Regions from separate parts of the Frankia sp. BMG5.23 genome, predicted to be linked through region 1. Evidence: riboswitches for the same ligand, from Rfam matches in the RefSeq annotation. Region 1 holds a riboswitch; each other region holds the start of a gene.
What was found. Region 1 has a riboswitch for cyclic di-AMP ahead of BMG523DRAFT_RS04150 (transglycosylase family protein). Riboswitches for the same ligand answer to the same signal wherever they lie in the genome.

Region 1 (9,888 bases):
ATGTTCGATCGGTGCTCCGGGCTGTTCATCCATCCGCGCATCACCTCGGCCACGGTGCGCTGACCGGCGGCGATGTTCTCGGCGGCGATGGAGAAGGAGAAGCCGGCGGCGGCGATCCGGTCGAAGGGCGAGCGACCGTCCGGGCTGCCGTGGCCGAAATAGCCGACCGTGGCCATGTCGACGCTGTGTGCCTGGGCCGCGGCGGCCAACCGCAAGTCGACGATCAACGGAGGACAACCGGCCGCCCGGCGCTCGAAGTTGGTCGAGGTCGCGACCTGACCGACCAGGCTCATCCAGGAGGCCGGCAGGTACGGCGGGTGGGGGGATGCGACGGCCGGGGCCGACGCGGACGGAGCAGTCACCGGCGCGGCCAGGGCCAGAGCCGCCGCCCGCGCGGCGGCCAGCTGATCCGGACCGGCCGGGCGAGCGGTGGGCGGAGGCTCGGCCCCGGGTCCGGTCGGCGCACCCCGATCCGCGATCCGACCCGCGATCGACGTGGGGGGGACCCCGGCCGCCACCCCGACCACGCCCCGATCCGGCTGCGTGCCGGCGCGGCCGGCCAGGCGGTCACCGTCACGCGGTGCCGAATGACCACCCGCGAGCAGCACGACCGTCAGAACCGCGGTCAAGGCCCCTGCCGCGCTGCAGAGGACGGGGCCGGCGCGACGCCGTCCCGCATGGTGCCGCCCGTGCTGTCGAAGCATCGAATCCTTCGGTGGTCGGACCCCGACCGCGTACCTGGATCGATCAAGGTTAGCCGGCCATAGCCAGAAATTGCCATAGGAAAGGGAATTGATCGTCCAATGTGATCTGGTCGTAACGTCGTGGAGACTACCGGTCCACGGATCTCCCGGCATGATCCGGCGCCGCGGGGCACTGACGGACAACATCCCTGCGCTCCTCGCCCGCCCCCTCGGCGCTCCTCGCCCGACGCGGACTACCGCGGCCCCTGGTCGGGGAGCCGGCCCGATCGCCGGCGCAGCAGCTCGCCGGCGATCCCGGCGATGACGGAGATGACGATCACTACGAGCGCGATCCACACCGCCGCGTCCCGCAGCCCAGGAATGGCGGCCGCCGTATAGCCCAGAAGGATCAATCCGGTCCCCCAGACGAGCGCCCCGAGCACGACCGCGATCAGAAAGCGGGACCATGACATCGCCACGGTCCCGGCGAGTACCGGCGCGAACGTCCTCGCCCACGGCACGAAGCGGGCCGCGACCAGGGTGATCGGCCCGAACCGCCGGTAGAATTCCTCCGTACGGGCCAGCACCGTGGCGTGCCTGCGTTCCAGGTACGGCCGGCCGAGACGATGCCCGGTGTAGTAGCCCGCCGCCGCCCCGACGGTGGCTGCCGCCGCGACCCCGATCGAGAGGACCGCGACGGACACGTTCGACGCCGCGTCCGCCGCCATCAGCCCGGCCGCGAAGAGAATGGTGTCACCCGGAAGCCAGAACCCGATCAGGATCCCGCTCTCGACGAAGATGACCGCGAAGAGGACGACGTACAGCGTCATCCCGGACAGGCTGCCGACGTCCACTCGACCAGTGTGCCGGCCCCTGGTCGGCACCCGCCGACCAAGTCGGCGGGGACCACATCGCGCGGATCCGCACCGCGCCGGCGACGTCAGCCGCATCCGACCCCGGGACGGGGCAAGGCGTCATACCCTTCGCCCATCAGGAGTCCACGGCGGGCTTCGGCCCGATCCGGCTGCCCTGCACCGCGGGTGCATGGCTGATCGGCGCCCCTACAGGTTCGTAAGGAGCCCCACCGATGCCCATCGCCACGCCAGACGTATATGCCGAGATGCTCGACCGGGCGAAGGCCCAGTCCTTCGCCTACCCCGCGATCAACGTGACCTCGTCGCAGTCCCTGAACGCCGCGCTGCGGGGCTTCACCGAAGCCGGCAGTGACGGCATCGTGCAGGTGTCCACCGGCGGTGCCGAGTACCTGTCCGGCTCGACGGTGAAGAACATGGTCCTCGGCGCGGAGGCACTGGCCGAGTTCGCCCACCACGTCGCGAAGGCGTATCCGGTCAACATCGCCCTGCACACCGACCACTGCCCGGCCGACAAGCTTGACACCTACATCCGCCCCTTGATCGCGATCTCGAAGAATCGGGTGGCCCAGGGACGCGAGCCGCTCTTCCAGTCGCACATGTGGGACGGCTCGGCGGTCCCCCTCGAGGAGAACCTCAAGATCGCCGAAGAACTACTCGCGGACGCCGCCGCCGCGAAGATCGTTCTCGAGGTCGAGATCGGGGTCGTCGGCGGCGAGGAGGACGGCGTCGTCGGCGCGATCGACGAGAAGCTCTACACGACGCCGGAGGACATGTGGCGGACGGCCGAGGTGCTCGGCACCGGCGCGAAGGGGCGCTACCTGCTCGCCGCCACCTTCGGCAACGTGCACGGTGTGTACAAGCCCGGAAACGTCAAGCTACGCCCGACGATTCTGCACGAAGGACAGGAGTACGTCGCCAGGAAGCTCGGGCTGCCAGCCGGCGCGAAGCCGTTCAACCTCGTCTTTCACGGCGGTAGCGGGTCGGCTCTCACCGAAATCCGCGAGACCCTCGACTACGGGGTGGTCAAGATGAACGTGGACACGGACACCCAGTACGCATTCACCCGCCCCATCGTGGACCACGTGTTCAAAAACTATGACGGCGTTCTCAAGGTGGACGGTGAGGTCGGCGTGAAGAAGGCGTACGACCCGCGTACCTACGGAAAGCTCGCGGAGAGCAGCATGGCGGCCCGCGTCGCCCAGGCGTGTGAGGACCTCCGTTCCGCCGGCACCAGCCTCGGGCGGGCATAGTCGGGCCCAGGAGCGCACGCCGGCTGGCGGGATCGGTTCGTCGGATACCGGCCGCTTGTCCGCCGGCCGGCGGACAAGCGGACAGATAGCCGCCGGCCGCGAACGGGCAACCGAGCAACCGCCGCCGCTCGTCCGAGGACATTCTCCGGACCCCTCGGTCCGACCCTCTCCATCATTTCCGGCGGACGGAACGACCGGCACGCGGCGGACATCCGACCCGCCCCGGTCCGATGCACGACCCGCCGATTTCCCGTACTATGCCGGCCCGCGCGGTCCCCCGGTCGCTCCGACGGCTGGGGGACCACTGTTTAGCGGGCGCGGCATCCCGCTCCTCGCGTAACGCCGCCCCCGCCGGCAACCAGCAGGTTTCGGCCAAATGAGCGGACACGCACCGGACCTTCGGTAACCGTTCACCTACCGCCCCACCCCCAGGGAACCCCTTCGCCCACTGTGGTGATCCGACGGGCGCTTTTCACAGTCGGTGTCCGATTGAATCCGCCGTGTGCAAAAATCACAACGCCGCAAGTTACCGCCCGATTTCCGTTGTTTTTCTCACAAAAACAGGCTTCAATGGACGAAGCGTAGTATCAGGCCGATCACTCGCGTCGATCTCGTAGCAGGGCCGTCACGCCTTTGTCGACATGTCACGCATCTGGCCTGATGTGGGACTCTCCGCTCATCGTCGACCATCGGCAAACAGGGTGATCGGCCGAGCACAAATGCCTCCGCACGCCGTACCGCCAGGTTGATGAGCGGGCGCGCACGCGCGATACCAGGCCGCCAGTTCCTACTCAAGCAGGCGCGCCGAGTGTGCTCTTTTTCACGCACCCTATTCAATGCTTGGCGACTCGCCGGGCGGCGTGGTTATGGTTTTCGCCGTGCCCGGCAACAACGTCGGGCATTCGTCGGGCGGCACGCCGAATCCTGCCCCTGGCCGACGATTTCTCGAACCGGGCGGCAGGAACGGGGGACCCATCTCCGAGTATCGAAAGGATTCGATGCTCTCGGGGTGAAGCCATGTGCGACGACCACCCGGAAAGGTATTTCCGGTGCGGCTTCCGTCTCCAGGGATCCCTGGCACGGCCGGGCAGTTCCCAGCCCGAATCCGACAGCTCACCTCGCAGGCGTGGGGAAGGACCACAAGACATGTCCGACGCACGTATCAGTGGCCGACAATGCCGCGCCGGTACCCGCAGCCGGGCCCGGGCCCTCGTGGTCGCACCAGTACTCGCGGCGGCGGTGGGCGGCACCTTCGCGCTCAGCCAGCCGGCCGATGCGGCCACCACCTGGACGGGCCTGCGGCAGTGCGAGTCCGGCGGTGACTACACGACCAACACCGGCAACGCGTACTACGGCGCTTACCAGTTCTCCGCCAGCACTTGGCACAGCCTCGGCTACGGCGGTCTGCCGCACCAGGCTTCCCCGGCCGTCCAGGACGAGGCCGCGCTCAAGCTCGCCCGACGGTCCGGCTTCGGCCAGTGGCCGGCCTGTGGCCGCGGGATGGGCGCCGACCAGCTCGCGGGCGGCTCGTCGAGCTCCTCGGGCCAGGCCTCGCGCACGACGGAACGCCGCGAGCTGACGGTCAGCCCCATCTCCATGAGCACCCCCGTATTCACCCGTAACCTGACGACCGCACTGGCCAGGCAGGTACGTGACGACGTGCGGGCCTGGCAGGCCCGCGTCAACCATCTGGGCTATCCGATCACGATCGACGGCCGCTACGGACCACGCTCCGCCGCAGTCGCCCGCGCCCTGCAGGCCGCCAAGGGACTCGCCGTCGACGGCATCGTCGGCCCGGCGACCTGGCGGGCCACCTTCCGCTGATCCTCCCCATCAGCCCCATCAGCTCCATCAGCTGATCCATTCGCTCCGCCCCCGTGGCGGAGGGACGACCGCCGCGGGAACCGGACATCCCACCCCGGCGACACCGGTCAGGGGATCTCACCTCGACGACGGGCTGGCCCGACCTGTCTCCGGACGATCTCCGGTTGACGGCCCGTACGGGCCGGCCCGTACAACCCACCACCAGCATCACCAGGACCGCACCCTGACCGGCCTCCGGCAGGGCCGATCTTCGGCAGAGCCGATCTTCGGCAAGGCCGACGAGGAACAGCAGGACCAGCGAGCCACCTGCGGAACCTGTATGGAAGTGGCACGATTCGCGCGATCCTCACTGGTTACTCCGGACCACCCCGGTTTGCGCTCCATGAGCGGTTCTCGCTAGAGTGCCGCTCACTCGCCTCGTCGGCGAGGCCGCCCGGACGGACGCCGAGTCCTGCCCCCGTACGAGCGGCCGGAACGAACATCGACCGCAGCGGGCAGGAGTGGGGGACCCACATTTCGGGCGCCGCAAGCGGCGTCCTTGGGGTAAAGCCGGTGCGTCCCGGCCCATGGTGGAGAGCGGTTCCCACCCGGGGTCGGATCCTCCGGCCGGGCCATCCCAGCCCGCACCCGACAGCTCACCCCGCAGGCGACGGGATTGGACTGACATGCCCTCTGGGCGTCGTGGCGGCAGACATCGAGCACCGCAGGCCCCATCGCCCGCCGGTCGCATCCTGCGCACCACCGGCGCGGTCACGGCCATCGTCGGCAGCGGCCTCGCGGTCACCGCGGCTCCGGCGGGCGCGGCCACCTCCGACGACTTCGCCAAGCTCCGCCAATGCGAGTCCGGCGGCAACTACGCGGTCAACACCGGCAACGGCTTCTCCGGTGCCTACCAGTTCGACGACCAGACCTGGCACGGGCTCGGGTACTCCGGCCGCCCGTACCAGGCATCGCCCGCCACGCAGGACGAGGCGGCCGCGAAGCTCTACAACCAGCGGGGCTGGCAGCCATGGCCGTCCTGCTCGGTCAAGATGGGCCTGACCAACAACGGCCCGGCCAGTGTCCCGGGCGGCTCCGGTGACGTCATCCAGCAGGCCATCACCCCGGTGGAACCCCCCATGACGCTGGACCGGGCCCGCCGGGAGATGGGGGACGGCTCGTTCAGGGGCACGGTCCTCGACGCGTCCCTCAGCGACGACGTTCGCCCGGACGCCTTCGTCTGGCAGGACAGGATGCGTCAGAAGGGCTTCGTACTCACCGTCGACGGCAAGTTCGGACCGCAGTCGCAGGGCATCGCCGCGCTGTACTCGTACCTCACCCGGGTGAGCGACGGTCAACCCGGGGTCGTCGGCCAGAATCTGTGGAACGTCAGCGTCAGGGCCTGACCGACCGGTCACCGTGCGCGCAGGGCAAGCGCGTCCGGGGTGACCTCCATGACGTGTGCGGCCGGTCGTCGGGCAGGATGCACTCATGACGACGCCGTCCACCTCGGGAAAGCCCAACCTGCTCTCCGGTCCGCCGCCGACGCTCCTGCCCTCCGACGCGGCCGCGACCGATGCGCTGGTCGCCGGTGATCCGCCGGATGCCGTCGCCGCCCGGCTGCCCGCGTTCAGCGTGCCTTGGGCCGCGCTCGCCGAGCTCGCGCTCACCGGCGGACGACCCGTCGAGGCCTATGCCTACGCCCGCACGGGCTATCACCGCGGCCTCGACGCCCTGCGCCGCTCGGGCTGGAAGGGCAACGGGCCGATCCCCTGGTCACACGAACCCAACCGCGGGTTCCTGCGTTCGCTCGCCGCTCTCGGTCGGGCGGCCGCGGCCATCGGGGAGGCCGAGGAGGCCACCCGCTGCCGGACGTTCCTGGCCGACAGCGATTCCGTCGCTGCCAGTGAGCTCGGCTTCACCTGACAGTGAGTTCATCAGGCCGCGTCGGTGGTGGAGACCAGCGAGGATGCCGCAGCCGGCCCCACGACCCCGCCATCCCTAGTAACCTCGCCCGGTGCCTGCTCTTGTCCTCATCGGTGCCCAGTGGGGCGACGAGGGAAAAGGAAAGGCGACCGACCTCCTGGGCGGCGCCGTCGATTACGTCGTCCGGTACCAGGGTGGCAACAACGCCGGCCACACCGTGGTCATCGGGGCGGAGAGTTACGCGCTCCACCTGATTCCCAGTGGCATGCTGCGGGCCGACTGCGTTCCCGTGATCGGCAACGGGGTCGTCATCGACCCGGGCGTGCTGCTGGCCGAGATGGACGGGCTCACCGCCCGCGGCATCGACGTCTCCCGGCTCCTGATCAGCGCGAACGCCCATCTGATCATGCCCCATCACCGGGCGCTGGACCGGGTCATCGAGCGTTACCTGGGCAAGGCGCGGATCGGTACCACCGGTCGCGGCATCGGTCCCACCTACGGCGACAAGGTTGCCCGTACGGGCATCAGAGTGCAGGATCTCCTCGACCCGGGCATCTTCCACAAGAAGCTCGAACTGGTGCTACGGGAGAAGAACCAGGTCCTGGCCAAGGTCTACAACCGGCGCCGGATCGAGCTCGACGAGGTGGTCGAGGAGTACGCCGACTACGCGAAACGCCTGCAACCCCACATCGCCGACACCGGTCTGATCCTCGACCGGGCGCTGCGCGCGGGCAAGGTCGTGCTGCTCGAAGGCTCCCAGGGCACCCTCCTCGACGTCGACCACGGCACCTACCCGTTCGTCACGTCATCGAACCCGACCGCCGGCTACGCGGCCACCGGCGCCGGCATCGGCCCGACGAGGATCAGTCGGGTGATCGGCATCATCAAGGCCTACACGACCCGGGTCGGCGCCGGCCCCTTCCCCACCGAACTGGACGACAAGGTCGGAGAGGAGCTGCGCCGCATCGGCGGGGAGTTCGGCGTGACGACCGGCCGGGCGCGGCGCACCGGCTGGTTCGACGCCGTAATCGCCCGCTACGCGGTGCGGGTCAACGGCCTGACCGACCTTTTCCTCACCAAACTGGACGTCCTGTCGGGCTTCGACCGGGTGCCCATCTGCGTCGGCTACGACCTCGGCGGCGAACGGGTTGACGAGATGCCCATGACCCAGACCGAGTTCCACCACGCCAAGCCGATCTACACCGACCTGCCCGGCTGGCACGAGGACATCTCCGACGTCCGGTCGTTCGCCGACCTGCCCGGCGCCGCGAAGGACTACATCAGGGCGTTGGAGGAGTTCTCCGGCGCCCCGGTGTCGGCGGTCGGCGTCGGTCCCGGGCGGGACCAGACGCTCGTCATCAATGACCTGGTCTGAAACGACTGGTCCGGAACGGACCTGATCTGATCCCGCCCGGCGCGGGCCGAGATCCGGTCGGTTCCGGTTGCACCCGGAAGCATTACCGTCGACGCTTAGGCGGTCACGCAAAGCAATGACGTCCGGGGGTGGTGGCGGTGGCCGTTGTCAGGTCCCGGCCGTCGGATGACGATCCTTCCATCCCCGGGCGGACACCGCTGTCGCTGCCGGAACCGGCCGAAGCCCCGCAACCGGCCCGTTGGCCACCAGCCGTGAGACGCGGTTACCTGCACCCGACCGACTCCGACGCCTGGCCGGTCGGGTTCTCCCCCACCGGCGAGGCTCTGCCGCAGACCCTGACCGACGTGCTGCTGCGGGGCAGCCACGCCATCCGGAGCTCGAAGCGGGCCGAGGCACAGCGGCTCGAACGCGCCGCGGCCGTCGCCAGTCACGTCGACGCCCAGATCCGTGACTTCCTGGACTTCTGCGCGGCCGAACACCTGGTACCACCGGTCACGGTGCGGGCGACCCGCACCGCGCCGCACCGCGCGCCGGCGCGGTACCGTGCCGGGCGGCCGCTGCCCGCGCTGGACCTGAGCGAGGGCGGGGCGACACGGGCGACACGGGCGGTCACGGACCCGGCGGCCCGGGCCGACCCGGCGGATCGGGCGGACCGGGCGGATCGGGCGGACCGGGCGGACGCGGGTGAGGCGGCCGTTGACCCCGGTCGCCGCCGGCGTTGGCCGGGACGGCGGGAACGGCTGCAGGCGTGGCCGCTGCTGTACTGGCGCTGCGAGAACTTCCCGGCTGCGGGGCGGTCGCTGCACCTGTTCGTCGAACCGGGTGGGCGCGCCTTCGAAGGCCGCGACGATCCCGCCCCGCTGACCGTGCTCGGCCGGGAGGTCCGGGTCTGGCCGGTCGACGCCGCCGCCATCGTCGCGGGCATGGCCGAGGTGGACGCACGCCGCTGCGCGCTGCACCTGGTGCACGGCATGGCCCACCTGCTCTGGCGGTCGGGTGTCGGGCTGTAGTCGCTCAGCGCGGATCGTCCCAGGTGATCGGCCGGGAGTCACCGGCACCGACCGGGCACGACGCGCACGATGATCAGCACACCCGCTACTGTGGAACCGTGACCCGACCGAACTGCGACGACGCGATGCCCCAGACGGGGTTCGCCGGTTCGCGATGGCACCCGCGCCCGGTCCGGATCTCCGTCCCGGCGCCGCGCGCCAGGGACAACCGGTGACGGCCGCCACCGACCCTCGCGTCCCCCGCGCACGGCCGTGGCGGCGACGCGGCCCGCTCCGCCGGCATTACCGGGAATTCGCCGCCGCGCACCGGGCCGCTGCTTGCGTCGCGAGGTGAACTGATGAAGATTCTTGTTGTCGGCTCCGGCGGCCGTGAACACGCGCTGTGCCGGGCGCTCGCCCGCGATCCCCGGGTCGGCTCGCTGGTCTGCGCGCCCGGAAACGCCGGAACCGCCGAGCTCGCCGAGCCCCGCCCGCTCGACGTCGCTGACCCGGACGCCGTCGCCGACCTTGCTGAGGCGGTCGGCGCGGACCTCACCGTCATCGGTCCGGAGATGCCGTTGGTAACCGGGGCCGCCGACGAGATACGCGCCCGCGGTCTCGCGGTCTTCGGCCCGAGCGCGGCCGCGGCCCGGCTGGAGGGCAGCAAGGCGTTCGCCAAGGAGGTCATGCGCGCCGCCGGGGTGCCCACGGCGGCCTCTCGCGACCACACCGAGATCGAGCCCGCCCTGGCCGACCTGGACGTCTTCGGGCCACCGTACGTGGTGAAGTACGACGGGCTCGCCGCCGGCAAGGGCGTCACGGTGACCGAGGATCGCGACGCGGCCGTCGCCGCGGTCCGCGCGAGCCTGCGCGGACCGGACGACCGGGTTGTCCTCGAGGAGTACCTCGACGGGCCCGAGGTCTCCCTGTTCGCCGTGGTGACCGAGTCCGGCGCGGTCCTCCCGATGCTGCCGGCGCAGGATCACA
Region 2 (9,888 bases), on a different contig from region 1:
CCGACGAACAGACCCAGCAGCGCCCCGATGAGCCAGCCGGGAACACCCCCCGCCTGCGCGGCGTCGATCACCCGCATCACGAGCAGCGGTTGGAGCACCCCGACGGCGGTGCCAACCACGGTCAGCGCCGTGGCGATCGCCACCGCCCCGCGACGGCCGCGCAGCAGCGCCCAGAGTTCCGTGACGCCCCGCGACGCAGGCCCCCGGGCAGCTCCCCGGCCCTCCCCCTCAACGACGTACGCCCTCGTCACGAGGCACGCCCCTTCCCCGAAGCCCGCCACTCCCACGGAGCCCGCCACTCCCACGGAGCCCGCCCACGCGACGGAGCCAGCCCACGCGACGCGGCCCGGTTACCGTTCCCGGACCGACGCTGAGCAGCGGCCGCAGGTAGCCTGCCGGCATCGACTCCCCGACGATCACTCCGTCCGCCTCGACCCACGCGTGCGCGGCGAACGGCGCGATGGTGCGCACCCCCACACGCCACGTCGGGAACGTTCCGGTCAACCGGCACAGCAGGGCGGTCGCTATCGAGCGGGGAACACAGCCCCGCGCGCCGCGGCAGGTGAGGCTCACGGCTGTCACCGCCTGCCGGGCGGCGAGCGCGGTGCCATAGTCGGCCGGGCGGGCGCCCGCGCCCACCCCCGTGAGCACCCGGCAGATGCGGGCCGGCGACTGGGTCGCGAGCACCCGCGCGATCCCCACGGCGACCAGCGCGCCGAGCCGACGAGCGAGGGACGGTTTCGCCTCCGGCCGCTCGACCACCATCGGCGCGGTCACCGGGCCCGCGTCCGGGGATCGCAGACCGCCTCGGTCTCGGGTGACCATCGGGACTCGGGCTCGGCCTCGATGAGGCCCACGTCCGCGAGTTGGGCGAGCAGACCCTCCACGTCGCGGCGCGCCGTCTCCGGGTCAACCTCGCTGGTCTCACACAGCCCGCGGACGGCGGCTGCCGTGTCACCGCCGTCGAGCAGGATCCGCAGCACCAGGTCACCCGAGGGGTTGAGGGTCCAGTATCGGCCGTTGTCGATATGGAGGAGCACCGCTCCGTACTGGGTCGGCGCCCGCACCACGTCAGGCCGCAGCGTCACCATGATCACTCACTCCTCCGGTAGCTCAGTCAGGGCCCCGCCGGCTCGCGAGCACCCGCAGCCACGCGTCCGCCGCGAACGTCGGTCGCAGCGCCTGGTGGCGATGACCAGGTACGGACGAAGATCGGCACGCCTGGCGCAGCGCGTCCGACTCGATCAGGCCGAGATCGGCCAACGGGCTGTCATCGCACAGCTTCACCAGGACGTCCTGGCTGGTGCGCAGGCCCTGATCCTCCTCGGCGGCGGTATCCGCCTTGGTCTCGCGGCGCAGGCATTCCTGCGGCACCAGCCGGCGCATGGCCTCCTGCAGTAGCGGTTTGTACTCCCACGGACCGGTGCGCTCTTCGGGCCGCACCGCCAGCACCGCCCGGACCACCCGCTCGTCGAGGAAGGGTGCGGCGAGCGGCGGGCCGACCGGATCGGCGAGCTGGTCGAACAACCGGAACACCGCCGCGCCAGCGCGGATGGCGAAGAGATCGGCGTGGCCGTCCCGGGTCTCGGCCAGCGGCCGGGCGCGCCGGACGGCCTCCGCGAACGCTCCGGCCAGCAAGTCGAGGGCCGTCGGCGTGAGCCAACCCGGGACCACAGGCGGAAAGGCCCAGTCGAGCGAGGCCAGGACGCCCGGGTGGGATCGGCCGGAACCGGCCGGACGGCGCGCGTGGCCGACCGTGGCACGGCGGGCCTGGTCGAGCGCATCGGCCATGTCGGCGAGGCAGTCCCGGTAGCCGCGCGGGCGCATCATTCGCAGGCACGCCATCCACGGCCAGCCCTCCTGCGCTCGGTGTCCGCGCAGGTCGTGCAGCGCCCGCCGGGGCCGGCGGCGCAACAACCGGGGGAGGTAGGCGGGACAGCCGTAGGCGACCTCGTCACCACCGAACCCGGTGAGGTGCACCCGCGGCCCGTACAGCGCGACCCGGTCAAGACCCGCGCGCAGCTTCGCCCGGTCGCCGATGCCGACGAACGGCCGGTCGAGCGGTTCGTCGGCGTCGGCGATGCCGTCGTAAACGAGGGGAAGCCCGGCGGCGGGCAGGATCTCGCGCGTGACGCCAGGGAGCGTGGCCGCGGCCCGCGCGGCGTCGTCGTCACCGGGATCGGGGGCGATCCCGGTGAGCGCGACCACGTCGGCGGGGCCGCGCGCGGCCAGGCAGCACACCGAGGTGGAGCTCAGTCCGCCCGACAGATCACAGCTCACTGTCCCGCCGCCGGCGACCCGCGCCGCCACGGCCTCGGCGAGAGCCGCCCGCAGGGTCGGCGCCCCCTCCGTGCGGGACCGCACCGGTGCCGGTCGACGCCACCACCGCAGGACGGTGGCCTTCTCGTCAGGGCCGACGAGAAGGTAGTGATCCGGGGGCAGCGCGTCGATCGACTCCCAGAGCACCAGGTCATCGAGCGGATGGGGCGGTGACGGGTCGAGCAGCGACAAAGCCAGCGCCGTCCGGTTCAGCGGGGCGCCCGTGAGCCGGGCAAGCACGTCGGCGCGGTCGGCGGCGACCAGGTGGCTGCCCAACCGGGCGGTGAAGACCCGCCGGGTTCCCGTCGGGCTGCCCTGGACGCGACGGTGGCTGTCGATTTCGGCGATCACGTGGTAGTCGCCGGCCACGGCGCGCGCGAGGTCGAGAGCGTGCACGTCACGGGCCGAGAGAAGCAGCCGCAGGAGCTGTCGCGCGTTGGTCGCGGCACACCCGATCAGGGCCAGCCGCGAGCGCCCGGCGACGGCACTGACCATGGCATCGTCCGGCCAGTTGCCGACGATCCACGGCCGCCCGGAGGCATACCGCAGCATGCGACGAGCCCCCGGCGGACGCACGACGGGATCACGGTCGGCCAGCACCAGAAACCAGCAGGACGGAATCGGGACCACCGCCACCCCGGCCGCCGTCACGCAAAACGCCGCCAGGAGTAGTCACGCCCCCAGCCCCAGCGGCCGTTCGTCACTGCGGCGAAGCTGCCGGCATCTTCCAGTCGCGGGGGGAGGTAGATAGCCTTCATCGTCTTCTCCTCAGCGGTTTCCGCGCGCCCTCGCCCCGGTGGCGTGCGCCCCGGTGGCGATACACGGCGGCGCCGCGCGCGTGGCCCGGGCGCCGGCCGGCTGGTCCAGCCCGTATGGTTGAAATTCCCCCGCCGGGTTCACTGGCGGTTCAGCTGACTTCCGGCGCACGACTCGGCCGGCACGGCCGTGGCATCAGGTGACCCACGAGTCCGGATTCAGTACATGCTGATGGGCACGCCGCAGTTCGACACCGGGCTCGATCCCGAGTTCGGTCACCAGCCGCCGGTAGACCGTCTGGTACTCGGCCAGTGCCTCGGCCCGCCGGCCGGTGTGTTCCAACGCAAGGATCAGCTGGGCCCAGAGACGTTCCCGGGTCGGATGTTCGACCGTGAGCGCCCGCAGGGTCGGCAGCACCCGGTCGTACTCGCCGAGGGCCAGGCGGGCGTCGATCAGGTCCTCGCACACCGCCCAGCGAGCCTCCTCCAGCCGGAGGACCTCCGCGCCCGCGATCTCCGCCGGGAGCTCGTCGAAGGCGTCCCCCCGCCACAGCGCGAGGGCGCCTTCGAAAAACCCGGCGGCGCGTTCCGGCGAGCCGGCGCGCACGGCGGCGCGGCCCTGCTCGGCGGCCGATTCGAACCGCTTAGCGTCGATCTCACCGGACGCGACGACCAGGCGGTACTCCCCCGGCCGGCTCTCGATGCGCCCGGGGCCGTTCCCCCCGGCTCCGGACGTGTCCAGGGGCGGCCGGAGGGTGTGCCGCAGCTCCGAGAGATAAGTCTTGATGTTGCCCCCGGCGGAGCGCGGCGGGGCATCCTGCCAGAGCGCGAGCCGCATCCCGTCCACACTCACCCACTGGCCGGCGTGCAGCAGCAGGGTCAGCAGCAGTATGCGCTTCTTGCGCTGGTCGATGCGGACCTGCTCGCCCGAGGATCGCCGCACCTCCAGCGGCCCCAGGACCGCGAACAGGAGACCGGCCCCGGTCACGGAGGATGCGTTCGGACTCGCCTCAGGTAGGTAGTCGTCGAGCATCGTGGCTCTCATCGATCGGGCCCCCGTTTCGGTTTTCCCGTGCGGGCCGGCTGGTCCCGTGCGGGCCGGCTGGTCCCGCCCGGGCCGGTGCCGTCTCCCGACCCGGTGCTCCCGGCCGGGTGCTGGCCCGGTGGCTGAATACCCCCACCTCACCCCGGGTAGTCATCCGGTGCGTGCGGATATCGAGCAGCGCCCTCGGGCGGGTCGGGAACACCGGCCGGCGGCAGCGGAGCCCGGTCGGCGGGCCTCGATCAGAGTCAGATCCCGAGCTTCGCCCGCGTCTGCGGTCCGACGATCCCGTCAACCACCAGACCGTGCTTCAGCTGGAAGTCCTTGACCATGTGGTTGGTCTGGTACCCGAACTTCCCATCCACGCTGATCGGGTAGCCAAGGCTGGCGAGCCTCTTCTGGATCTGGTGGACGTCGAGGCGGAACCCGAGGCCGACGGCCAGCGACGGGTAGCGGGCCGCGGGTGCCACCACGGCCGCACGCACCGGGGCAGCCAGCGAGGAGTAGGAGATGTTCGTGAACCGCACGCCGCGCGAGACGGCCGCCGCCGCCGCCTGTCCCCGGGCCAGGTAGCGGTAGTGCAGGCCGTTGGTGTAGGCGCTCCAGGCGGTGATGCCCTGGCCTTCACAGACCTTCTTCGCCGCCCAGGCGTTGACGGCCGGGTCGTAGAGGTTGCGGTTACCCACCCAGCCGGCGTGGGCCCGCATGTTGATCTGCCACAGGCCGCGCGAGTCCTCGCCGTAGGTGGCGTGGGCGTAGGGGTTGCCGCCGGACTCCGCAAGAGCCACCGCGACCCAGGTGGCCAGCGGAACGCCGCGGCAGCCGGGCAGTCCCGCGTTCGCGGCCGCGCTGGCGATCGTCACATCGGGGACCGTGGTGGCGGCCCTGGCCGGGCTCGCGGTGGCGAACATGCCGGCGCCGGCGCCGATCACACCGACGGCGGCGACAACGGCGCCCCGGGTCCGGGTGGAACGTTTCCGATGCTTTCCCTTGGCCATTTCTTTGACATCTCATTTCGGTGTCGTCGAACACAGACGGGTGATCGAGGGGAGGGATGCCGCTCGAAGGAGGGCGAGCGGAGACGACCGCGCTGGAGAAGGGCAGCACCCAGTGCCGGTCTGCCGGTGCGCCGAGAGGCCGTCCGGGGACGACCGGGGACGACCGATCGACGCGCCCTGGGGATCCCGGGGTCGATGGGCTGAACAGCACGGCAGGCGGCCGTGGTCATTCCGTTCCAGGCCTGGCGGGCCCGGTGGACGGCAGGGGTCAGCCGACCACAGACGACGAGGCCGGGTGGCTTTCAGCCGAGCTGGTGGTATGGCGCGTCAGCGCGATCGGCCGGTACGGGCACCGACCGGATGGCACGTTCTCGCGAAGACGTCAGGGCGAGAACGGCGCCCCGTATGGCGGGGACGCACCGCGGGTCGCGCCGAACGGCGTCACGGTCCAGAAGACCGGAGCCGAGCGTTCCTGAAACACAGGCAACGTCGAGTCCTTCCCGTACGCCTGCGAGGTTAGCTGTCGGGTTCGGGCCGGGAAGCCCGGCCGTTTCCGCGGCGTGCGCGTAACGGCTTAACCCCAAGGGTGGCCCGCAACGAGCCACCCGGAGGAACGTGGTTCCCCCGCTTCTGCCCAAGATCTCTCGGAGGGAGCTGCGGACCGTGGACAGAACTCGGCGTCGGCCCGGAGCTGTTGATACCCCGCAACCGTAGCGAACTACAGACCGTAGTGACAAGTACGAGTTGTGCCGAATCTGGGCGCATGTTGGTCACGATGCGTGCATAACGCTGCGATGCCGCAACTCTCGGACATCAATAGCAGCTACCGGTAGCGACGCAGATCACCCGTCACGACCGGATCTTGGCGATATGGCCGGTCTGTCGAGACGGGGACCGGTGGCCACGAGGTCCGGTAGTCACCGGGACCGCCCGGCCGTCCGGCAACCCAACCCCGGCAACCACGGCAACCACGGCAAGCGGGAAGCCTGGCCCGGGGGTCGGGTGGCGTGCGGACGGGTACGCAAACGCGAACGGCGCAGGCTTCGAGCCTGCGGCTCGAAGCCTGCGCCGTTGAAAAACGGACGATGCGGTACGGGACGGACGACTGACCCGCGGATTCGCGTGATTCGCGCCGGCACCCGCCGAGGAAACACCTGCTGAGCGGTTGGGCCTCCCGCGAAGGCACACCCCGATCGGACCGGCACGCGGGCGCGCCCGGCACCGGGCGAGATCAGTCGACCGACCGGTCCCGCTGCCGTTGCCGTGGGGCCAGCCGCGAGACACGGAGATTCTCGAGGAACAGCAGGATGTGCGCGCCGACCGCACGCCGGCCGGGGCCGGCGAGCACGCCATGCCCCCCGGGCAGCGACGCCAGCCGGGCCCGGCGCGCGGTCCGCGTCATCATGCGCGCCAGCGCAAGCGGGCTGACCTCGTCGCGCTCGGCATGGAGCAACAGGATCGGCAGGTCGGGAAGCGACCGTGGGATCGGTTGTCCCGGATCCTCGCCCGCGATCTTCCGGTACACCAGCGGCAGGTCGAGCAACACGAGGGCATCCGGCCGGACCGCTGGCGAACCGGCGCCGACCAACGCCCGCAGGGCCCCGCTGTCCGAACCCAGCAGGACGAACGGACCATCGGGGGCACGCGCCTCACCAAGGGCGAGGACGGTGTCTCTCCCATGGTCGAGAAACGTCACCTGATAGCCGTCGAGCGCGAGCCGGAAAGCTAGGCCCTCGAAATGTTCGGCGGATTCTCCACGACCGGGAAGAAGGACCACACTGGCTCTTCTCGAGTGGGTGGGATCACCACTGGGCCAGTAACGGGTTCCCGGCCCCCCCACATATCCACGGGGGCGCGGATGAAAGTATGACGACGAAACCATGGACGACACAGCATGCTCCGATCGGAAACCGTCCAGAGATGTACCCGGTACTGACCGGACATCGATACCGAGGCGGCTGGCGTCCACGCAGGCGATGACGATCTACGGACAGACCTATCGAGTGACCGTGAATCAGGAGAACGCCAGGGAGAACACCGAGAGCGAGGGAAATCCGAGGAGGCTAGTAAAGCACGTGAAGCGGCCGGGTCGGACAACCGGACGAGGCCGCTCGCAGGAAGTCAATGTGGCCACGGACGACCAGGGGGGTCATCCGACCCACCGAGGAGAACATGACCATATTTTGCCTATCCGACGGCTACCTGTCAACATGGTCAATATTGTTACTCAGGTGTTTCACCCCATGTCCGCCCGAGGATACGTAACCGTAGCCACCGGTCGTGACCGAGGCCGCGCATCATGTGCCGCGCATCATGTGCCGCGCATCATGTGCCACGCGCCGCCGCACAGCCGGACGCCGGGGCGGAGTCGGGTGACCGCCGGCTGCGCCCCGGCGCCGTCGGGCCGGACGCGGCTCAGGCGGCGGCGCCCACCATCGTGTTGCAGCTCTCCGCGCAGGACCGGCATGCGCCGGCGAGCTTGGCGAGCTGCTGATCCTGCGGCATCCTCTCGCACATCTCAGCGCACATCACGCAGATCCGCGCGCACATCGCGCACATTTCCCCGTGCATCGGCGACATCCGGCACATCATGTCGGCGCAGGTCCTGGTGACGGCCGCGCAGTCCATCATCAGCCGCATGTTCGCCGACTCCATCATGGCGCCCGGCATGTCCATGCAGTAGGAGATCGTCTCCTCGCACAGAGCCGAGCAGGACATACACTCCTCGATGGCCTTCCGCATGTTCTTATTGATCATTTCAGCGTGCTGCATGAGAACCCTCCAGGCATTGGAGACGCGGCACCCCGTACCAGCGAACGGCCCGGACCACCTGACGGCAGCCGGCAGCGGGGCCCCTACGACGATAGCTTTCGGGGGCCGATCCGCATCTCGGTCAATCGCCGTCCCAGAATGGATCCGACGAAATCCCGCGAGCCATACTAAGGGTATTTCTTTTGATATTTCGTGAACATTCCGGAAAACGGGAGAGTCAGCCGGGCGGCGACACCGCGGGCCGCTCGGGAACGATTCTCGGCACCTCTTCCATCACCATGGTGGGGCGGACCAGCTTCCCGGGCAGCCGCGGGTGGGGCAGCACCGCGCGACCGCCAAGGAACACTCCGCTCACAGCGTCCGGCCGCTCGAAGATCGACAGGTCCCCGGGGTCCGCGTCGAGCAGGATCGCGTCGAAGGCGGAGCCGACGGCGATGCGGCCGGCTCCCTCACCCAGTCCGAAGAGCCGGGCTCCGGTCGCGGTCGCGGCGAGCAGCGCCTCGGGTGGGGTGAGCCCGGCATGGCGCAGCCGGCTGATCTCGGCCAGGTTCGCGCCGTGCCGGGTGCGGTGCCGGGCGTCGCTGCCGAGCGCGATCGGCACCCCCGCCGCACGGGCGACCGCGATCGTGCCGGCCAGCGCGGCCTCGGTGGCCTCGGCTCGGTCCGCCGCCCAGCCCGGCAGCACTCCGGTGGCCGCCAGCGCCGCCAGGTCCTGGTAGGGCGACAGGGTGGGGACGAGCGTCACCCCGGCGGCCGCCATGGCGGCCGCCACGGGCTCGGTGAGCCCGATGCCGTGTTCGATGGAACGCGCTCCGGCTGCGACCGCGGCCTCGATCGACCGCTCGCCCAAGGCGTGCATCATCACCGGACGTCCGTACCGCCGGGCCTCCGCGACGGCGGCCGCAAGCTCCACCGGGCTGAACTGCGGCTCGGGCTGCCCCGGCCGGGCGGACATCACCCCGCCGCTCGCGTAGATCATGATCCAGTCCGCACCCGCCCGCAGAATGCCCCGCACCGAGGCCGGCAGGCTGCCCGCCTCGGTAACGGTATGCGGGGGCCGGCCGGGATAGTCCGGCATGAGAAGATCTTCGGCCGACTCCAGCCCGGGACCGATGATCGCCCCGTCACCGTGCCGCCCGGACCGGCTCAGCCCGACGACGGACACGGCAAGCCGAGGTCCGGGCACGGTGCCCGCGCTGACCGCGTCCCGGATGCCGGCGTCGGCGCCGCCGGCGTCCCGCAGGTGTGTGACACCGGCCGCCAACGACGCCCGCAACGCGGCGGCGGTCTGCAGGACCCGGGTGGACAGCGACGCCGTCGCCAGCTCGAACGGATCATAGGTGGACTGCGTGACGTGGGCGTGGCAGTCGACGACCCCTGGCATCAGCCACAGGTCGTGGGCGTCAACGTCGACGGCGTCCCGGTCAAGACCGAGTCGCGTGCCGACCGCATGGATGATCCCGCCGCCGACGGCGACGTCGGTCGGCTCACCGAAGCGCCCGGTCCTGTCGAGGACGTGCACCCCCCGCAGGACGAAGGCCTCGGCCGCCTCTGATCGTCCGGGCACCGTCGACCGCCCGGACTCGGGACGCCCGGACTCGGACTGTTCCGTCGCGGTGGATCGCCCGTGCGCCGGAGGCTGCTCCGGAGTCAGGGATTGTTCCGATGATGCCGGGGGATCGGTCATGACCAGCGCCGTTCCTGCCGTTGACGACGACCTCCAACGCCTCGTTCCGGCCGGATCGAGCACCGACCGACAAACGCGCGGAGGCGGATGTCAGATCGAAGGTCGAGGCCGGGGTGCGGGAGGTCCGGATGTTCCGGAGGTCATCCGGATGTCAACGGGGACAGGCCGCCGTGTTGACGCGGCAGGTGTCGATGTGACGGCGATGAGTGAGTTCGACCGCGCGGCCACCCGGCCGAGGCCACAGCGTTACCGTGATCCCGCACCGGTCGTCCGACACGACGTCTCCTTCACTCGGCCCCGGATTCACTCGGCCCC
Region 3 (9,888 bases), on a different contig from region 1:
CGGCCGGGCGGAGGATCTCCGGATGGCCACCGAGCAGCCGACCCAACAGCCAGGCCGACCCCACCAAGGCGTGCCCCGCCATGGGCAGCTCCCCGGTGGGCGTAAAGGTGGCCAGCTCCGCCAACTCCGGGTCGTCGACGAAGACCGTGGCGGGGCAGCCCAGTCGGCGCGCGACGACGGACCGCTCCCGCGCGTCGGGCAGCAGCTTCGCGGCATCCAGCACCACGGCGAGCAGGCTGCCGCCGGCGCCCGTCTCGTCGGCGAACACCCGAAGCGTGCGTACCTCGATCCCGATCACTCGATCCTCCCTGTGACGTATCCCATGCGCCGGACGTGTATCTCACCCTTCGTGCCACACCACGCCGGCACAGTTGCCAGGCATCCGCGTCCACGGTGAAGCCCGGATCGCCTCCGGACGGCCGGCACCGACTTGTCACCATGAAGGTTCACCAGCGGGGAAGGGCGTGGGAGATGCCGACAGGTGGACCTGGACATGGATCGGCGGCAGGGAAGAAGGCAGTGATGCGGGACGACGCGGTGCCGGGCGAAAGGGTACGCGACGAGACGGTACGCGAGACCCGGGGACGCGACGTTGATGGCGCGCGCCCGGACGGCGGCGACCACGGCAGCCAGCATCCCGTTCGGGAGGTGCTGGGGGACGCCCTGGAGCAGGCGTCGGCCAACGCCCATAAGCTCGCCGGCGCGCTGACCCGTCCGGTCTCCCTGGTCCGGGTGGGTCGCAAACGACGCGGGGCGCCCCGCTCCGAGCTACCGCGGACACCGGACGGGCGCGTCATGGCCTGCGGCGTGTACAGCCATGGCCGGCGGGTCACCATGGACATCGACCAGGCCGACGCGCTGCGGTTGGCGCGGTCCGAACGCAACGGGTTCGCCTGGCTCGGCCTGTTCGAGCCGAGCTACGAGCAGCTCACCGCGATCGCCGAGGAGTACAGGCTGGACAAGCTCGCGGTGGAGGACGCGGTCACCGGCCACCAGCGCCCCAAGCTCGAGCAATACGAGAACCACCTGTTCATGGTGCTCAAGACGACCAGTTACGTGGAGCACACCCAGGTAACGGGCACCTCCGAGGTAGTCACCACCGGCGAAATCATGATCTTCCTCGGCGAGGACTTCGTCGTGACCGTGCGGCACGGCAGGCACGGGGAGATGACGAAGCTGCGCGGCCGGCTGGAGGCCAACCCGGAGATGCTCCGGCACGGCCCGACGGCCGTGCTGCACGCCATCTGCGACAGCATTGTGGACGACTACGTCCGCACCGTGGAAAGCATCCAGGCCGACGTCGACCAGATCGAGACGGGCGTCTTCCACCGGGATCAGAAGCCGTCGACGGAAAGCGCCTACCAGATGAAACGCGAGCTTCTGGAGCTCAAGCACGCGGTGCTGCCGCTCGCGGGCCCGTTGCGTACCCTCACCATGGACGCCCCCACGATGGTCGACGTGGCGATGCGCCGTTACTTCCGGGACGTCGCCGACCACCTCGAGCAGGTCAGCGAGCGAATAGCTCACTTCGACGAGCTGCTTTCCTCCGTGCTCCAGGCGACGCTGACGCAGGTGACGATCGCGCAGAACGAGGACATGCGACGGATCAGTGCCTGGGTGGCGATCGGCGCCGTCCCGACCGCCGTCGCCGGGATCTACGGCATGAACTTCGACCACATGCCGGAGCTTCGTCAGACGTGGGGCTACCCGGCCGTCCTGGCCGTCATTACGACGATCTGTCTGTTTCTCTACCGTGCGTTCAAGCGCAACGGCTGGCTCTGACACCGACCTGCATGCTATGCGCGCATAGACCACGACAATGACGGCAGATCCATAGTCCCTTTTTACTATAAGTTGGCTGACGCGACGTATCCGTACGATGGGTTACCCCTGGCCCGCCACGTCGGTTACCGTTACCAACCGTGTCGGAGCAACCGGGTCTCGCGCCAGCCGCTCGGCGCGGTCCCCGCCGACCCCCCACCCCTCGGGGGACTCCATGACCTCGCCTGACCCCAAGAGTCGTAAAACGGCCATCCTGCCCGATCGGGGCGATCTCATCGCGGAGCTCGCCGGCCGGCTGGAGGCCCTCGACGCGCTCCTCAACCGGCTGGAGGATGCCGAGCGGCAGGCCGCCGACGCCAGCGAGCATCTCATCCGGACCCGCCGGTGGCAGGAGGACACGGTCCGGACCATCCAGGAGGAGCGGGCTCGGATGCGCCAGCGCCAGCACGCCCTCGACGAGCTCGCCGACCACGCCCGCGCCGCGGTCGAGGCGCTGGCGCACCACCGCTCGCTGCCCCGTGAGGTCCACGAGCTCGCGGTCGAGCTCCAAGTGCTCGATGCGGCGGGATTCCTCACCCGCCGCGGCTCCCGGTCCCGCTGAGGGGGGTGCACACCCGGCCTCACCCGTCGACTACTTTAAGTAGTCAAAATCGCCCACGGGCCGCGGGAGGGCTACCCGCCCGCCCGCCTCTCACCCGGACCGGCCGCCGCCGCGGACCCCACACGCAACGAAAAACCAGCAGGACAAACGGGGCGCGAAGGGCCTTAGGGCCGCCCGGTCAGCCCGGCCGACCGCGCGGGCCGCCGACGCCGCGCGACGGGAACTTCAACGCGCACTCGCTGTAGTTGGGAAGGACTAGTGTTTACCCACCCCATCCAAGTGGACTAGTCTCACGCCGACGTCACGACAACACCGGGCCGAACGCCGAGTCCTGCCCCCGGCCCCGGTGTCCCCTCCGAGTCGTCATCAGGGGCAGGAGCGGGGGACCCACCTCCACCGGCCGGCGCCGATCCGCGGTGTCGACCTAGGGGTGAAGCTCGACGCGTGAAGGTCACGCGAGAGCCGGGCAGCCCAGCCCGAACCCGACAGCTCACTTCGCAGGCGCACGGGAAGGAATACACCGTTGTCCGCGCAAAGCGTGCAGCTCGACGAAGAAACGCGAGGCGCCGGTCGCGGCCGTCACCGCGCACCCTCCGCGCCCCCGGCCGCCCGCAGCCGGGCCCGGGCCCGCGCCTTCGCCGCCGTGACCACCGGGACCGTCGCGGTCTCCGGAGTGGCTCTCGCCGGCTGCGCCACCGACATCAACGCCGACGCCGCGAAGGACGAGCAGCCGAACACCGCTCCGATCACCCTCGCCGCGCAGATCGGCTCCCAGGCCGCCCTGGGGGGCAGCATCGCCGCCGCGGCGGTCAGCACCCACGGCTCCACCTCCCTGCTCGGCTCGACGGGCGGTGTCGACGCCCCGCCCCTGGCCGGCAAGGTTCAGGTCGGTCTCCGGGTGACCAACCCCGACGTGAGCGTCAGCGCGGACCAGCCGATCGACATCGGCTTCTCGCTCTACAACGAGCAGACCCACGAACCGCTGGCGAACCAGCTGGTCAAGGTGCAGGTGAAGCTCCCCACCGGGTGGGCCACCTTCAAGCACCTTTACACCAACGCCCAGGGCTACGCCTCCTACACGGCCCGGGTGCTCACCACCACGAATGTCACCGCGGTCTTCGACGGCACGGACGCCCTGCAGTCCGCCCGCTCGGCGAACGACGCCACCCTGCGCGTACGGCCGGCGCCCACCCCCCGGCTCGTCCGCAACGCCGCCTGGTCGGATCTCCTCACGACAGGGGACGCCGCGGACCAGGCGTCGGTTCCGGTCCCGTCGAGCTCCCTCGGGGAGAAGGCCGTCTACCTGGCCTCCCTGCAGGCCGGCAAGCCCTACGTCTACGGTGCGGAGGGCCCGAGCTCGTTCGACTGCTCCGGCCTCATCCAGTACATCTTCAAGCAGCTCGGCAGGAGCGTGCCGCGGACGACCGACGCCCAGTTCGCCGCCGCCACCCGGGTGTCGCAGTACAACAAACAGCCCGGCGACCTGATCTTCTTCGGGACACCCGGGAACATTTACCACGTCGGCATCTACGCGGGCGACGGCATGATGTGGGCGGCGCCGCACACCGGCGACGTCGTGTCGCTCAAGAAGATCTATACCACCTCCTACTACGTCGGTCGGATCCTCTAGCGGCCGGTCGGAGCCGGCGCACCGCCCTCATGCCGACGCAACGGCTCACCCGGCTCCGGTGGATCGCCTTCGCGGCTGGGGCGCGGACCACACGAGCCCTGCCAGTCCACGAGCGGCCGGCTACCGAGCCCCTCTCCAGGCGCCGACCCGAAGCCGTGGAAGCCGGACCCGGGACTCCCACCCACCGGCGAAGCCGCGGACAGACCAGCAAGCGGGCCCTGTCACCGCCCGACAACCCGCCTATGTGGTTCCTTTCCAGCTCTCCGGACGGGCCCTCCTTCCGGTGGGACGGACGTCAGATCTCCCCCCCATCTGACGTCCGTCCGGCCGGAAGGCCCCCGATTCCGCCGGCCTTCCCTCGGATTCCCCCCCCATCCGCACGGGAAGGCCGGCGGGCCTCGGGCCCCGGCCGACCAGGTCCGCCGATGCCGCTACCCCCCTCCCGGCGGCATCGGCGGACTTCAGCCCTCGGTCTCTGCCCGGTGCGGAAACCGCCCGGCCCGCTCGCGGGCGCCGCGGTCAGGCCCCCAGCCGGTGACCAGACGAGAACTTCCACAGGGTCTCGCTGACCTTCCGGTCCCAGGAGGCCTCCGGGGCCCGGCCCTCCGGGACACGGTCCTGGCAGGTCGGCCCGGGCTCCGGGTCGAACTGCCCGACGACGCCGACCGCGGCGAACTCCGGCTTACCCGGGGCGCAGGCGGCGGTCAGGGCCAGCCGGGCACCCTCGCCGATCCCCCACACGTAGACCCGGTTCGGATCCACCTTGGTCCGTTTCGTGGAGACGAAGCGGACCACGTCGCGCAGATAGCGCACGTCGGCCCCCTCGGGTCCGTCGATCCGCCACGTGCCGCCCACGGCTTCCGGGAAGGCCACCGCGAAGTCGCGGGAGTTCGCGAGCTTGCCGGCGTCACTCTGCCGGTCAAGTGACTTCGCGTCCGCGTTGTCGTCGTGCAGGATCAACACCAGCGGAAGCGGGTTGGCGGGATCGGACGGGGCCTGGACGAGCAGCTCGCGGCCCGCCGACGCGTAGTCGCCGGGCAGGCTGACCCGCTGGGTCTTCGGGCGGTCACGGGTCCCGAGGTAGCCCCAGACGACCACGATCACGACACCGACGATGAGCACGGTTCTCTTGTTTTTGCCCCACCATCCGGCGAGGGGATTCGACACCACGGTCCAACCGAACCACACCGCTGGCCGGGAAACGCCGCAAACCTGGCAGCAGATGACGACAAGACCGGGGTCAGACCGGGGCCTGTCCGCCTTGTCCCCCCACTTGTCCCCCCAAAAAAAGCCAGGGGAGGCGTCAGGTGACGGCCAACGCGCGGCGCCGGGCCTGGCGCAGCACCTCCACCTCGCGGGGCGCGTCCAACGGCGGCAGCGGACCATGGACCCAGCTCAGCAGGAGATCGGCGAGGGCGGGATTCTGCGCGAGCACCGGCCCGTGCAGGTAGGTGCCGATGACCCGGCCATCCACGATGCCGTCCGTTCCGCCGTCACCGTCACCGATCCCGAGCCGGACCGTACCGAGCGGGATGCCGCTCGCGCCGGGCAACCGCCTCGTCCGCCCGGCGTGATTCTCATACCCGTACAGGGTGGGCAGGCCGAGCCGTGCGTCCGGTTCCACCACGATGTCCCCGACCGCACGCGCCGGCGGCGCGTCCGACGGGCCGAAGGAGCGACGGGTCTCCACGTCGACGAGATTCAGCCCCTCGTGGATCTCCCCACCGGATGGGAAGGTCGCGCCGATCACCTGGTAGCCGGCGCACACGGCGAGCACCGCCGCTCCCGAGCTCACCGCTCGCCGGATCGCCCGGTTCTGCCGGATGCCGTCCGCGGCGAGGACCTGCGGTGCGTCCTCGCCGCCGCCGAGCAGGTAGATATCACAGCTCTCGGGCACCGCCGACCCCGCGGGAACGTTCACCACCTCGACCGGCAAACCACGCCAGCGCAGGCGCTGGGACAGCACGATCGCGTTACCGCCGTCGCCGTAGGTACCAAGCAGCTCGGGGTAGATCAGCGCGATCCTGGTCGCAGAGCCGCCCGTCATCGCGTGGATCCCCTCATCTCGCGCACAACCTCACTGCGTGCACAACCTAGCCGCGTGCACAACCTAGCCACGTGCACAACCTAGCCACGTGCACAACCTAGCCACGCGCACAACCTAGCCACGCGCACAACCTCACTGCGTGGACCTCACCAGCAGATCGCGGAACGCCGTGTAGTTGGCGACGACGTCGACCACCTTCTCGTTGGCGGCCAGGGCCGCGTCCCGCGCACTGGCATACACGCTGTGCGGCACCTCCGCATAGGCCAGCCGCACGCTCATGTCCTCCTTGCGCTCCCCGGTGACCAGCACCTGCCGGCCGGCGAGCCGTTCGAACGGCACGTCCCAGATCCAGGACGGATCCCGCCCGTCAGCGGTCTGGGAGTTGAAGTCGATGACGACAGGCCGCGGCGGCGCGTCCGCCAACAGCTCCATCATCTCCACCCAGCCAGCGGGGTTCTTCGCCAGCAGCAGCCGGCCTCGATGGCCCTCCTCGCCGAGCGCCACCTCCTGATAGCGACCCTGCACATCGCCCAGGCCGGTCATGGCCGCAAGCGCATCCTCGATCTCGACGCCGAACTCCCGGGCCGCGGCGGCGGCCATCGCCGCGTTGCCGAGGTTCACCCGTCCGGGCAGATCGAGCCGGGCCTCGATGGTGCGGCCGTACCAGAGTAGTTCCCGGGAGCCGGTGACCGCGACGATCGGCTCGGGCCTGGCCAGCCCGCACTCGGACCACCAGCCGCTGCTGTTGCGGTGTAGCAGCCGGGCGCACTGCGGGCAGACCATCGCGTCCGCCGTCCAGTTCTGCCCCGCCGACACCCAGACCTGCCGGTGCCAGCCCGCCGCCGCCCAGGCCACCAGGGGATCATCGACGTTCGCGACCACCGTCGTGTCGCGCAGCTCCGAGCCGAGCTCGCGCCACATGGCGGCGATGCGCCGCGTCTCGTTGGACCGGTCGAGCTGGTCACGGCTGATGTTCAGCAGCAGGACCACCCGCGGCGAGATCTCCCTGGCCACCTTCGGCAGCCAGATCTCGTCCACCTCGAGAGCCGCCGCCGCGTCAAACGGCGGCCGGGACAGCGCGGCCAGCACCCCGGGCGCCATGTTCGCCCCGCCGCTGTTCGACTTGACCGGCCCCAGGGTGCCCAGGGCCCGGGCAAGCAGCCTCGTGGTGGTGGTCTTGCCGTTGGTGCCCGACACGCAGGCGGTCATCCGGTGGGAGCCGACCTCGGCGAGCGCCGCCGGGGATACCCGCAGCGCGAGCTTGCCACCGATCATCTCGCCGGAACCACGGCCGAGCCGGCGTGACGCCTCGGCCGCCAGGCGTTCAACGGCGAGCGCGGCCTGGGTCCTGGCGGTGAACCGGCGGGGGATTGATGTCGTCATCGCGGTTTCTACAGTGCCACGACGGCACCGGGCGGCGAAGCCCGCCCCGTCTTCTGTTCCGATAGATCCCGGTCCAGTCCCCGGTCATCGGCCCGGTACCACCCGGTAGCGCCCCCGGACGGGGGTTTGTTCCAGCCCGGACATTACCTCACGTGAGCTGGCGTTACCCATAGTCCGTTGGGGAAGGTGTCGACCGGACCACCGTCGCGGAATCGACGCGGCATCGCGGTAGAACTCACCTGACAGGGTGAACCGGAATACCCACGGCCGCCCCCACAGGTGAGAATCACAGGCGGAACACGGCTGGTCGGCGCGGGTGCGCCGGTTTGGCCACCGGGGGCCGCGCCGGGCGGGCATCCCGGACCGGCACGGCCGGCCCGGGTCCGCCGCGCGGTTGCAGAAGGGACGTGAGGGCGCACAGTGACCACGAAGGCAATCGCGATCGCGCGGGTACACGGCCACTGGTCGGTGCACGATCTCGACCCGGCCGACGTCGACGACCTCGACGCCCTCACCGACATGATGCGGGATCTGGGTGATGGCCCCGTCGTCGCCTTCCTCGAGGAGGACGACGAGTACCTCGCGGTGGTCCGGGTGTGTCCCGACGACCCGGATCCGCAGGTCTTCCTCTCCGATCGCCGGGTCCTGGTGACCTCCGACCTCGCCGAACGCCTGTTCGCCGACGCGCTGCCCTCGATGGCGGGGCTGACCACCCCGGACGACGAGGATGACGCGTCCGCCGTCACCCATGCCGCCCCCGTGGGCGATCTCGATCTACTCGGCGATCTGGGCACCCCCGCGGAGGCGTTGTTGGAACTGATCGGCGAGGAGGGGATGCTGCCAGGCGATGTGATCAGCGCGCTCAGCGAACGGGCCGGGGCGGGGGAGATCCTCGATGACGCACGTGGCTGAGCCCACCGCTTCGGTCCCGCGCCGCCGGCCCGCTGATCCGGGATGACCGATCCCGACGAGTACCCCCGGGCGGGCGCTCCCGCCCGGCTGAGCGGTCCGCCCGGACCGGACCGCTTCCACGAGGCGATGGGGCTCGCCCTGCGCGAGGCCCGCCTGGCCCCGGACCACGCCGACGTCCCGGTGGGTGCCCTGGTGGTGACCGAGGACGGCACGGTGCTCGGGCTCGGGCACAACGAGCGGGAACGCGGCGCCGATCCCACCGCCCACGCCGAGATGATCGCCCTGCGGGCGGCCGCGCGCCGGACGGGTTCCTGGCGGCTACCGGGAGCCACCCTCGTGGTCACGCTGGAGCCCTGCACCATGTGCGCGGGGGCCCTCGTGCTCGCCCGGGTGGACCGCCTCGTCTACGGCGCGGTTGACGAGAAGGCCGGGGCGGTCGGCTCGCTCTGGGACGTGGTGCGGGACCGGCGGCTCAATCATCGACCCGAAGTGGTCGCCGGGATCCGCGCCGACGAGTGTGGCGCCCTCCTGGCGGAGTTCTTCGCCGCGCGCCGGCGCCCGGCGGGGCGCTAGCCGGCACACCGCCGCCACGCTCGCCCGGTTCGGGGCGACGGGCCGCAGCCTCGGCGCCGTCGGACCCCTACACACCCCGGCGAACCGGACTCTCGCGACGTCCGGTAGGCTAGTCCGCGGTGGAGTCGCCTAGTGGCCGAGGGCGCACGCCTCGAAAGCGTGTGAGGGGGCAACCCCTCCGTGGGTTCAAATCCCACCTCCACCGCCCTAGCGGCACGTCTCGCTCTTCGCGTGCTGGCCGGGCCCGCACAGCGGTCCCGGAGGATCAAGCCCGGGCACCGGGCCGGCGGGGAGACCGGACGGCGGGGAGAGGGAGCCCATCGCGGCGAGGATCAGGCCATCGTGGCGAGGATCGCGCCGATGTCGTCAACGGTGGTCCGCGGGTTGACGATGGCGAACCGGGCGACGGTCTCGCCCTCGTGCACGGTGGGCGGAACAAACGCGAAACCGTCCCGCAGCAGGTTCTCGCTCCACCGCTGGTAGTCCGCGGCCTGCCAACCCAGCCGACGGAACACCACGATCGACAGCTGCGGTTCCCGCACCAGCTCGACGTAAGGCAGCGCGGCGATCTGGAGCGCGGCCGCCCGGGCGGTCGCCAGCGTGGACTCGATGGCCCGGCCGTAGGCCAAGGTGCCATGCGTCGCCAGCGAGAACCAGAACGGCAGCCCGCGGGCCCGCCGGGACAGCCCGATGGCGTAGTCCGACGGGTTCCAGGCCCCCGCCGAATCCAGGACCTCGAGGTAGCCGGCCCGCTGCGGGCCGTGCGCCGCCCGGGCCACCGCCGGATCGCGATACACCAGCGCGCAGGCATCGAACGGCGCGAACAGCCACTTGTGCGGATCGACGATGAACGAGTCGGTCTCGGCGATCCCGTCGAAGAGAGAGTGGGTCGATGCGGCGGCGAGCGCGGCCAGCCCGTAGGCGCCGTCCACATGTACCCACAGCCCGCGGGCCTGACAG

Region 2: linked by a shared signal. The riboswitch ahead of BMG523DRAFT_RS01705 (peptidoglycan-binding protein) and the one ahead of BMG523DRAFT_RS04150 (transglycosylase family protein) in region 1 are both predicted to bind cyclic di-AMP.
Region 3: linked by a shared signal. The riboswitch ahead of BMG523DRAFT_RS06225 (C40 family peptidase) and the one ahead of BMG523DRAFT_RS04150 (transglycosylase family protein) in region 1 are both predicted to bind cyclic di-AMP.

What each region holds. Positions count from the first base shown of each region.
Region 1 covers NZ_JDWE01000006.1:161-10,048, forward strand. The annotation lists gene BMG523DRAFT_RS04130 (CAP domain-containing protein) at 1-629, opposite strand, end outside; gene BMG523DRAFT_RS04135 (DedA family protein) at 938-1,537, opposite strand; gene fbaA (class II fructose-bisphosphate aldolase) at 1,771-2,808, shown strand; cyclic di-AMP (ydaO/yuaA leader) riboswitch at 3,714-3,948, shown strand; gene BMG523DRAFT_RS04145 (transglycosylase family protein) at 3,955-4,632, shown strand; cyclic di-AMP (ydaO/yuaA leader) riboswitch at 5,106-5,295, shown strand; gene BMG523DRAFT_RS04150 (transglycosylase family protein) at 5,298-6,017, shown strand; gene BMG523DRAFT_RS04155 (DUF3151 domain-containing protein) at 6,103-6,537, shown strand; gene BMG523DRAFT_RS04160 (adenylosuccinate synthase) at 6,629-7,912, shown strand; gene BMG523DRAFT_RS04165 (hypothetical protein) at 8,092-8,922, shown strand; gene purD (phosphoribosylamine--glycine ligase) at 9,261-9,888, shown strand, end outside.
Region 2 covers NZ_JDWE01000002.1:143,301-153,188, reverse strand. The annotation lists gene BMG523DRAFT_RS01730 (ABC transporter ATP-binding protein) at 1-143, opposite strand, end outside; gene BMG523DRAFT_RS01725 (lasso peptide biosynthesis B2 protein) at 229-777, opposite strand; gene BMG523DRAFT_RS01720 (lasso peptide biosynthesis PqqD family chaperone) at 774-1,091, opposite strand; gene BMG523DRAFT_RS01715 (asparagine synthase-related protein) at 1,114-2,955, opposite strand; gene BMG523DRAFT_RS26125 (lasso RiPP family leader peptide-containing protein) at 2,967-3,077, opposite strand; gene BMG523DRAFT_RS01710 (AfsR/SARP family transcriptional regulator) at 3,271-4,107, opposite strand; gene BMG523DRAFT_RS01705 (peptidoglycan-binding protein) at 4,365-5,114, opposite strand; cyclic di-AMP (ydaO/yuaA leader) riboswitch at 5,606-5,804, opposite strand; gene BMG523DRAFT_RS01695 (alpha/beta hydrolase) at 6,346-6,891, opposite strand; gene BMG523DRAFT_RS01690 (four-helix bundle copper-binding protein) at 7,530-7,886, opposite strand; gene BMG523DRAFT_RS01685 (amidohydrolase family protein) at 8,104-9,453, opposite strand.
Region 3 covers NZ_JDWE01000008.1:137,313-147,200, reverse strand. The annotation lists gene BMG523DRAFT_RS06240 (PhzF family phenazine biosynthesis protein) at 1-298, opposite strand, end outside; gene corA (magnesium/cobalt transporter CorA) at 523-1,782, shown strand; gene BMG523DRAFT_RS06230 (hypothetical protein) at 1,997-2,383, shown strand; cyclic di-AMP (ydaO/yuaA leader) riboswitch at 2,735-2,901, shown strand; gene BMG523DRAFT_RS06225 (C40 family peptidase) at 2,907-4,013, shown strand; gene BMG523DRAFT_RS06220 (PHB depolymerase family esterase) at 4,533-5,135, opposite strand; gene BMG523DRAFT_RS06215 (type 1 glutamine amidotransferase) at 5,317-6,060, opposite strand; gene BMG523DRAFT_RS06210 (MurT ligase domain-containing protein) at 6,193-7,443, opposite strand; gene BMG523DRAFT_RS06205 (tRNA adenosine deaminase-associated protein) at 7,864-8,355, shown strand; gene tadA (tRNA adenosine(34) deaminase TadA) at 8,482-8,928, shown strand; tRNA gene BMG523DRAFT_RS06195 (tRNA-Ser) at 9,047-9,133, shown strand; gene BMG523DRAFT_RS06190 (pyridoxal-dependent decarboxylase) at 9,261-9,888, opposite strand, start outside.